Regions from separate parts of the Streptomyces sp. Je 1-4 4N24 genome, predicted to be linked through region 2. Evidence: riboswitches for the same ligand, from Rfam matches in the RefSeq annotation. Region 2 holds a riboswitch; each other region holds the start of a gene.
What was found. A riboswitch is a leader RNA that binds a small molecule or an ion and turns the genes downstream of it on or off. The one in region 2 is predicted to bind glycine.
Positions count from the first base shown of each region.

Region 1: linked by a shared signal. The riboswitch ahead of gcvP (aminomethyl-transferring glycine dehydrogenase) and the one ahead of SLV14N_RS37365 (hypothetical protein) in region 2 are both predicted to bind glycine.
Region 3: linked by a shared signal. The riboswitch ahead of gcvT (glycine cleavage system aminomethyltransferase GcvT) and the one ahead of SLV14N_RS37365 (hypothetical protein) in region 2 are both predicted to bind glycine.

Region 1 covers NZ_CP110836.1:7,877,880-7,881,147, forward strand. Annotated here, with positions in the region: gene SLV14N_RS34500 (DNA polymerase IV) at 1-576, shown strand, start outside; gene SLV14N_RS34505 (PRC-barrel domain-containing protein) at 486-869, opposite strand; glycine riboswitch at 984-1,080, shown strand; gene gcvP (aminomethyl-transferring glycine dehydrogenase) at 1,269-3,268, shown strand, end outside.
Region 2 covers NZ_CP110836.1:8,610,066-8,613,333, forward strand. Annotated here, with positions in the region: gene SLV14N_RS37355 (alpha/beta hydrolase) at 2-664, shown strand; partial or broken gene SLV14N_RS37360 (DUF4185 domain-containing protein) at 615-1,338, opposite strand; glycine riboswitch at 1,658-1,752, shown strand; gene SLV14N_RS37365 (hypothetical protein) at 1,899-2,237, shown strand; gene SLV14N_RS37370 (L-serine ammonia-lyase) at 2,478-3,268, shown strand, end outside.
Region 3 covers NZ_CP110836.1:2,808,760-2,812,027, reverse strand. Annotated here, with positions in the region: gene glyA (serine hydroxymethyltransferase) at 1-47, opposite strand, end outside; gene gcvH (glycine cleavage system protein GcvH) at 174-551, opposite strand; gene gcvT (glycine cleavage system aminomethyltransferase GcvT) at 649-1,776, opposite strand; glycine riboswitch at 1,928-2,023, opposite strand; gene SLV14N_RS11835 (AAA family ATPase) at 2,321-2,968, shown strand; gene SLV14N_RS11830 (enhanced serine sensitivity protein SseB) at 3,074-3,268, shown strand, end outside.

The DNA of each region.
Region 1 (3,268 bases), 730 kb from region 2:
AACTACGACTTCTCGACGCTGACCCGTTCCGAGACGCTCCGTGGGCCCACCGACGACCCGGCGGTGATACGGGAGGCCGCTGTGCGCCTGCTGGAAACGGTGGACACCACGGGCGGGGTGCGGCTCCTGGGCGTGGGGGTGAGTGGCCTGGCGGACTTCACACAAGAGGATCTGTTCGCCCAGCTGGCGACGGAGCGGGAGGCGGAGGAGGCCGCGACGGCTGCGGCAGCAGCGGCGGAGGAGGCCGGGGGGACAGAGCAGCACGAGGCCGAGGAGGAGCGGCCGCGGCGCTGGCATCCGGGGCTGGACGTGGTGCACGACGAGTACGGCGCCGGCTGGGTGCAGGGGAGCGGGGTGGGGAGAGTGACCGTGCGCTTCGAAACGCCATGGTCCGCACCGGGGAGGGTGCGGACCTTTGCTGTCGAGGACCCGGCACTGCGGCCGGGGGAGCCCCTGCCGCTGGTGGGCGGGGCGCCTGCGGGCGATCAGTCGTCCGAGCCGGCGATCTTGCCGAAGTTCTTGTCGCCGGAGCCGGGGGACACCGGATCGGTCGGGGAAGAAATATCCAGACGGTAGTGGTGATAGAGCTGAAGTTCCTGCTCAGGGGAGAGATGGCGGCCCACGCCGAAGTCCGGCGCGTCCTTGATCAGCTTGCGGTCGTAGGGAATGTGCAGGCCCTCACCGACCATCTTGCTGGGCTCCAGGGGGACGAACGCATCCCGGCTGAAGAGTCCGGTGCGTACGGCCGCCCACTCCGGTTCCCCCGTCGCATCATCGAGGTAGACCTCGTCGATGGTCCCTATTTTCGCGCCGTTACGGTCGAACGCTTTGCGGCCGATCAGGCTTCGGGGATCGATATCGGTTTGCACGGCCCCTCCAATTGGTCGCAACTGCCCTGTGACAACTACCAAACGGCACATTTCATGCCCTGGCCACTCGAAGGATCCTTCGAGTGGCGCGCTGGTAGGCTGGCGATTGGCCGCAGACCCCGTGCGGGAGAGTCCTTGTCGTTCGCGACCAGGGCGCCGAAGGAGCAAATCCTCCCCGGAATCTCTCAGGCACACGTACCGCATGGACGAGGTCACTCTGGAAAGCAGGGCGGGCCACGGAAGGCACAGCGCCGGGACCCCTCCTCACCGACGGTGAAAGCCGGACCGCCACGCGCGGGCCGGTGAAGCTCTCAGGTTGAGATGACAGAGGGGGAGGCCGTCCGGGCACCCGTGCCGTGGTGCCCCTCGTAGGTCGTACTGACCAGGAGGCCCCCGCAGATGACCACCAATCGCATCTCCTTGACCGAGCTGGAACGCGGCACCCCCTTCGAGCGCCGGCACATCGGTCCCGATCACGCGGCGCAGGCCAAGATGCTTGCGCACATCGGCTTCGGGTCGCTGGACGAGCTCACCGCCGCCGCCGTACCCGATGTGATCAAGAGCGCCGAGGCGCTCGGCCTGCCGCAGGCCCGTACCGAGGCCGAGGTGCTCAAGGAGCTGCAGGGCCTGGCGGACCGCAACCAGGTCCTGTCCTCCATGATCGGTCTCGGCTACTACGGCACGTTCACCCCGCCGGTGATCCTGCGCAACGTCATGGAGAACCCCGCCTGGTACACGGCGTACACGCCCTACCAGCCGGAGATCTCGCAGGGGCGCCTGGAGGCGCTGCTGAATTTCCAGACGATGGTCGCCGACCTGACCGGACTGCCCACCTCCGGTGCTTCGCTGCTGGACGAGGGCACCGCCGCCGCCGAGGCGATGGCGCTGTCCCGCCGGGTCGGCAAGGTCAAGCAGGGCGTCTTCCTGGTCGACGCCGACTGTCTGCCGCAGACCATCGCCGTGATCGAGACCCGTGCGGAGCCCACCGGCGTCGAGGTCGTGGTCGCGGACCTGTCCGACGGCATTCCGGCCGAGATCGCCGAGCGCGGTGTCTTCGGTGTGCTGCTGCAGTACCCGGGCGCCTCGGGTGCGGTGCGGGACCCCCGCGCCGTCATCGAGCAGGCCCACGAGCTGGGCGCGATCGTCACCGTCGCCGCCGATCTGCTCGCCCTGACGCTGCTGACCCCGCCCGGTGAGCTCGGTGCGGACATCGCCGTCGGCACCACCCAGCGCTTCGGTGTCCCGATGGGCTTCGGCGGGCCGCACGCCGGCTTCATGGCCGTCCGTGACCAGTTCGCCCGCAGCCTCCCCGGCCGTCTGGTGGGCGTCTCCGTCGACGCCGACGGCAACAAGGCCTACCGCCTGGCGCTGCAGACCCGTGAGCAGCACATCCGCCGGGAGAAGGCCACCAGCAACATCTGCACCGCGCAGGTGCTGCTCGCCGTCATGGCCGGGATGTACGCGGTCTACCACGGGCCCGAGGGCCTGCGCACCATCGCCCGGCGCACCCACCGCTACGCCGCGGTCCTCGCCGAGGGCCTGCGGGCCGGCGGGGTGGAGATCGTGCACGGTGCGTACTTCGACACGCTGACCGCGCGGGTTCCCGGCCGGGCCGCCGAGGTCGTCGCCGCCGCCCGTGAGGCTGGGGTCAACCTCTGGCAGGTCGACGCGGACCTGGTCGGCATCGCCTGTGACGAGACCACCGGGCGTGCGGAGCTGGCCGGTGTCTGGGGCGCCTTCGGCGTGAACGGTGACGTCGAGCAGCTGGACGCGGCCGCCGCCGAAGCGCTGCCGCAGGCGCTGCTGCGCCACGACGACTACCTCGCCCACCCGGTCTTCCACGAGCACCGCTCCGAGACCGCGATGCTGCGCTACCTGCGCACCCTCGCCGACAAGGACTACGCGCTGGACCGCGGCATGATCCCGCTCGGCTCCTGCACGATGAAGCTGAACGCCACCACCGAGATGGAGCCGGTCACCTGGCCCGCGTTCGGCCAGCTGCACCCGTTCGCGCCGGCCGGCCAGGCCCAGGGCTACCTCACGCTGATCCAGGAGCTGGAGGAGCGGCTGGCCACGGTCACCGGCTACGACAAGGTCTCCATCCAGCCGAACGCCGGATCGCAGGGCGAGCTGGCCGGTCTGCTGGCCGTCCGTGCCTACCACCGCGCCAACGGCGACGAGCAGCGCACGGTCTGCCTGATCCCGTCCTCGGCACACGGCACCAACGCCGCCAGCGCCGTGATGGCCGGAATGAAGGTCGTCGTCGTCAAGACCGGTGAGGACGGCGAGGTCGACACCGACGATCTGCACGCCAAGATCGAGAAGCACCGTGACGAGCTCGCGGTCCTGATGGTGACCTACCCCTCCACCCACGGCGTGTTCGAGGAGCACATCACCCA
Region 2 (3,268 bases):
GATGCAACCGCTCTTCAGGGCGCTCACCGGAGTGCTCGCCGTTGGATTATTTGCCGGAGCGTCGACGCCCGGTGTGGAGGCGGATGCCGGCTCTCCTGGCAGAAGTGCGACGACGCAGGAAGCCATCGACTGGAAGCCATGCCCCCAGGACGCCGCAGCGGAATGCGGGACTCTGCGCCTGCCCGTCGACCGGGCACGTCCGTCGGGTAAAAAGTTTGATCTTGCGGTGGCTCGTCGCAAGGCGACCGATCCGGACCGCCGGGTCGGTGTGCTGCTGGTCAACCCGGGCGGGCCGGGTGATTCAGGAGTGGACTTCGCTGTACGGCGCGCCAAGTCCCACTTCAGCGCGGACGTCCAGGAAAAGTTCGACATCATCGGGTTCGACCCCCGGGGTGTCGGGGGCAGCCAGCCGGTGAAGTGCTCGCAGAAGCTGCTGGACCAACGGCCGTCGGCCTACCCCCGCAATCAGGCGGAGTTCGATCGACTCACCGACTTCAACCGCACCTTGCGCAAGGACTGCCGACGACACAGTGGACCGGTCTTCGACCACGCCGACACCTTGAGCACCGTCCGGGACATGGACGCGATCCGTAGGTCGCTGGGTGAGAAGAAGATCAACTACTTTGGTCACTCCTACGGCTCTTCGGGTCGTACCACTGGCTGACGATGATGTGGAAGTTGCCGAACGTCGAGCCGGGGATGACGAATCCGCCGTACGGGCTCGCCACGAAGTTGGCTGCCTCCTGCCCCGGGATGCCGGGCAGGATCATCGTCTGCTCCAGCGTCCTGGTCAGGTCCGACGTCGGGAGCGGGAAGACCATCGCCCGGATCGACAGCGCGTTCCTGTTCAGCCAGGTGAGGACGTACTTGCCAGCCATGGCGCGGAAGCAGATCTCGCCCCACTTCCGGGTCCCGAAGACAGTCGTCGGGGGCGCGCCCCACCGCCAGGCGCCGTCGGCGTAGCCCCATGGCTCGTATGCGTCCGCGCTGCCGAGGCTGTCCTTCCGTACCCGGTGCAGCAGCATCCCCGATTCCACCTCGCGGTTGATCGTAGATGACGCCGCGTATGAGGTGCATGTACATGACGCCATCGACGACGAACACATCGGACGGGATCGCCGTCGTGGCCTTGTCGCCGACCGGGCTGTGCGGCTCGTCGACCAGGCTGTTGGCGTGATCGACGCCGACGCTGCCATCGATACGCAGGTTGTTCAGGTCCGCGCTGCTGGAGCGCAGGCCGACCGGCGCGCGCCAGTCATCGGCGGGCTCGCCCGGCTGCGGTACATGATCGCCGTTGAAGGTGTCCCCGCCGACGAACAGCATGGTGCCGTTCGGACACTCACTTGTACCGGAGACGCCCTCGGTGCCGCTTCGTTTGGCGAGGGCCGTAAGAGAGGATCTCGTCCTTCTGCGGGGAGCGCGGGTGGTTTGGCGGACTGCCTGGAGGGACTCGACCGACGGGGGCGGGAAGGGATTGATCGATACTCACCGGTACGCGGACAGCGGCGTCCGCTGACGGCCAACAACGCGCCATTTTCCCAGTTCAGGGCCGCGCCGTGCGAGCCCGGCGCGTGCTCGGGCCCGCTGCGGACAGCTCTTGACGGCGGTGTGTCGATCACCGTACGGTGCGGCGAACCACAACTGAAAAAACCACCGACGATTCTGCGCGGGAGAGCCCACACCCCAGTGGCGTGGCGCCGAAGGAGCAAATCCTCCCCGGAAACTCTCAGGCCTCGTTACCGCGCAGTGGAGGTGGACTCTGGAAAGCAGACGCTCATGCGTCTCGCCCACGGTGCAAGCCGCCCAGCGCGGTGAAGCTCTCAGGCCAATGACAGAGGGGGAGGCTCACTCGATCGCGTGCCCCGTTCGACGGTGCGCGCCAGGCCCGAGGAGTCTCCATGGCGTACCCCGCCGCTCTCCCCGACACCCCGTCCCACCAGTCGCTCGCCGCTCTGGAACGGACCGCACCCTTCTCCGTGCGCCACATCGGACCGGACGCCGAAGAGCCGTCCACGATGCTCTCCCACCTCGGCTTCGGTTCGCGGGACGAACTGATCGACGCCGCGGTGCCCGGCTCGCTGCGCGACCGCCGCGGGTCGCGGCTTCCCGCCCCGGCGTCCGAGGCCCGGACCGAAGCCGAGCTGTGCGCCCTTCCCACGACGCTCCCCACACGGCACAGATGCCGGCACGCGACGGGGAGCGTTTCTACAGCCGGGACACCGCGGCGTACCCGATGACGACGGCCGGCCGTAACAAGTACTGGCTCCTCGTCCGCCCTGTCGACGGAGCGCACGGCGACCGCAATCTCCTCTGCTCCTGCCCGTCGATCGACGTCTACGAGAGCTGACCGCCGCAAAGGCCGGCGGTGCGTCGCGCTGCGACAAACCACCCTGCCGCCCCTGCCCGGCTTCACACCACCTGTCTGAGCGACACCGTCCCGAACTGGCCGGTGCCCCCAGCGACCCACGGAGGATGGCATGGCCATCAGCGTATTCGACCTCTTCTCCATCGGTATCGGACCCTCCAGTTCCCACACGGTCGGCCCGATGCGCGCCGCCCGGATGTTCGTGCTCAGCCTCCAACGCGATGGCCTGCTCCCTCGCACTGCCTCCGTACGCGCCGAACTCTTCGGCTCGCTCGGCGCGACAGGACACGGCCATGGCACGCCGAAGGCCGTACTGCTGGGGCTGGAGGGCCACTCCCCCCGTACCGTCGATGTCGAATCCGCCGACGGCGAGGTCGAGCGCATCCGCTCCATCAAGCGGCTGCGGCTGCTGGGCGCCGAGACAGGCAGCGCCCACGAGATCGACTTCGACGAGTCGACCGGACTGATCCTGCACCGCCGCCGCGCGCTGCCGTACCACGCCAACGGCATGACGCTCTTCGCCTATGACACCACCGGTGCACCGCTGCTGGAGAAGACGTACTACTCGGTGGGCGGGGGCTTCGTCATCGACGAGGACGCGGTGGGCGAGGACCGCATCAAGCTCGATGACACCGTCCTGAAGTACCCCTTCCGGACAGCCGCGGAACTACTGAACCTCAGTCGCGAGACGGGCCTGTCGATCCCCTCTCTGATGCTGGAGAACGAGAAGGCCTGGCGCACCGAGGACGAGATCCGCGCGGGTCTGCTGGAGATCTGGCAGGTCATGCAGGCGTGTGTGACGCGGGGGATGTCCCGTGAGGGGATCCTGCCCGGTGGTCTGAAGGTCCGGCGGCGGGCCGCCCACTCCGCCCGCCAGCTGCGCTCCGAGGGTGATGCGGCCGC
Region 3 (3,268 bases), 5.8 Mb from region 2:
GCGACGTCGGGGTCGAGCTCATGGAGGGAGCTGTTGAGAATCGACATGAGTCTTCCTGGGGAGTCAGGGGCGCGAGGGTCCCCCGGGACGGAATCCGGGGGAGCTTCCCCTCGGGCGGTGGCGGGTCGGAGGTCCCCCGTCCGGGCGAGGCCGGAAACGGGGAGAGCCGGGGCTCAGCTCTGGATGAAGGCGGCGTACTCGTCGGCCGAGAGCAGTTCGCCCGGCTCGCCGCTGATCTTCACCTTGAACAGCCAACCACCCTCGAACGGGGCGGAGTTCACCAGCGAGGGGTCATTGACGACATCCTCGTTGATCTCGGTGATCTCACCGTCGACGGGCGAGTAGAGATCGCTGACCGACTTCGTCGACTCCAGCTCGCCGCAGGTCTCGCCCGCCGCGACCGTGGAGCCGACCTCAGGGAGCTGCACGAAGACGACGTCGCCGAGCGCGTTGGCCGCGTGCTCGGTGATGCCGACCGTCGAGGCGCCGTCCTCGGCGCCCGACAGCCACTCGTGCTCCTTGCTGTAGCGCAGCTGCTGGGGGTTGCTCATGGCTCGATTCTCCTGTACGCGAGGGTGTGATCGTGAATGGGGTCTTGCGCAGTGAGACGCGCGGGCGCGCGCCGCCGTGACTGCCGCGGGGGAACCGCTACTTCTGCCGCTTGTAGAACGGCAGAGCGGTGACCTCGTACGGCTCATGGCTTCCACGGATGTCCACGCAGACACCCTCGGTGCCCGGTGTGGCGTAGGCCGCGTCGACATAGGCGATGGCGATCGGCTTGCCGAGCGTGGGGGACGGAGCCCCGGAGGTGACCTCGCCGATGACCGTGCCGTCGGCCGTGACCACCGGGTATCCGGCACGCGGCACCCGGCGGCCCTGGGCGACCAGACCGACCAGCTTGCGCGGCGGCCGGGTCTCGGCCCGCTCGGCGGCCGCGGTCAGGGCCTCACGGCCCACGAAGTCCCCGTTGTTGGAGGTCTTCTCGAACTTCACGACCCGGCCCAGGCCCGCGTCGAACGGCGTCGTCGCGGTGGTGAGCTCGTGCCCGTAGAGCGGCATGCCCGCCTCCAGGCGCAGGGTGTCCCGGCAGGAGAGCCCGCAGGGCACCAGACCGGCGTCCTTGCCCGCCTCGTTCAGGGCCTCCCAGAGGGCGACCGCGTCCGCCGGCCGGACGAACAGCTCGAAGCCGTCCTCGCCGGTGTAGCCGGTACGGGCGATCAGCGCCTGCACACCGGCGACCGTGCCGGGCAGCCCGGCGTAGTACTTGAGACCGTCCAGATCGGCGTCCGTCAGCGCCTTGAGGATGCCGGGGGACTCCGGGCCCTGCACCGCGAGCAGCGCGTAGGCGTCCCGGTCGTCGCGGATCGCGGCGTCGAAGCCGCCCGCCCGCGCGGTGAGCGCGTCCAGCACCACCTGGGCGTTGGAGGCGTTGGCGACGACCATGTACTCCTGGTCGGCGAGACGGTAGACGATCAGGTCGTCGAGGATGCCGCCCTCGGCCTCGCAGATCATGGTGTAGCGGGCGCGGCCCGTCTTGACGCCGCCGATGTTGCCGACCAGCGCGTAGTCGAGGAGGTCGGCGGCCTGCGGGCCGGTGACGGTGATCTCGCCCATGTGGGAGAGGTCGAAGAGGCCGGCGCGGGTACGGACGGCGACATGCTCGTCGCGCTCGCTGCTGTAGCGCAGCGGCATGTCCCAGCCGGCGAAGTCGGTCATGGTCGCGCCGAGCGCGCGATGGGTGGCATCCAGCGCGGTGCGACGGGGGGCATCAGTCATGGTTCTGGGCTCCCAGGCAGGGGTGACAAGACGTTCTCCCCATCTGTCATCGGAACCTGAGAGGTTCACCGGGATCCCGCGAACGGACCCGGTTTGCACCTTGGGTGGAGCCGCCCCGTAGGCCGGGCAGTGGCTCGCTTTTCAGATCTGCCTCGCCCGCGCGGTATAGGGGCCTGAGAGATTCAAGGGAGGACTTGCTCCTTCGGCGCCCCGCCATGGCGGCCGGGGACTCTCCCGCACGGGTTCAAGCGGCCGGTATGCAGTTGGCGGTGCACGGATGAGCTCTGGTGTGCACGTGGCGGCCACATCATTGCACGGGATCGCCAGAAAAGGAGCCCCCGTCGTCGCCCCGCCCACGACGTGGGCAGATCGGACAATCGCCTTGATGGGCATTACCTTTTCTTGACACTCTGCGGGTAGGGGACGGACTCGAACCGGACCAGAACGGACGGGGAGGGCGATCACGGTGCACAGCGAAGCGGCATTCGGGGCGACTTCAGGGGTCGTGCCCCCGGACGCCGTGCGGACGGCGCCGTCCGCCGCCATGTCCCGGGCCGGCCGTGCGCCGCGGCCCGTCATCCGGCCGGGGCGCCGCACCGAGGTCGTGGACCTGCGGAGCGACGGACGGCCGCCGGACGCCGCCGAGCTGCGGTTTCCGGCCGGTGACCTGGTCGTGGTCTCCGGGCTGCCGGGCAGCGGCAAGAGCACCCTCATGCACCGCGTCGTACCGCCGCTGGACGGGCACGGCGCCGTGGTGCACCGCATCGACTCCCAGGACGTCCGCGCGCGCTGGGAGCGCGGCAGACTGCACCGGCTGCCGTACGGCCTCTACCGCCCGCTGGTCCGGGCCGCCCACTATCTGACCCTGGGCCGTGCGCTGCGCTCCGGCGACAGTGTGGTGGTGCACGACTGCGGGACGCTGGCGTGGGTGCGCCGCTGGATCGCGCGCTCGGCGCTGCGCGGCGGCCGCGGGGCGCATCTGGTGCTGCTCGATGTGGCACCCGAGGTGGCGCTTTCCGGCCAGGAGTCACGGGGCCGCGGGGTGTCGGGGTACGCCTTCGCACGGCACCGCAGGGCGGTGGGCCGGCTGGTCGGCGCCGCGGAGTCGGCCCGGCTGCCGAAGGGCTTCTGCTCGGCCGTCCTCCTCGACCGGCGTGCGGCGAGCGCCCTGGAGACGGTCAGCTTTCACTAGGACACCGCCCCGTGCGTCGCCGGGCACGCCCCCGCACGCCGCGCCGAGCGCCTTCTCGTTTAGGGTCTTTGGCCAGATGGCGCGGTTTGGAACGGGTGGGTGCACATGACATTTCCGGAGCAGGGGATACCGCAGCTGGCGTGGCCGGCGAACGAGCTCGAAGAGGTGCTGTCCGCGTCGGTCGGGCACCCGGGTGCCGGCGGCCGGATCGTCGAGGTCCTCGGCCGCAGCCGGCTGTGGGTGCCGCTGCCCAGCGGCGGCGGCCCGGAGAGCGCGGGCTTCGGCGCCCGCGGCCTCGAC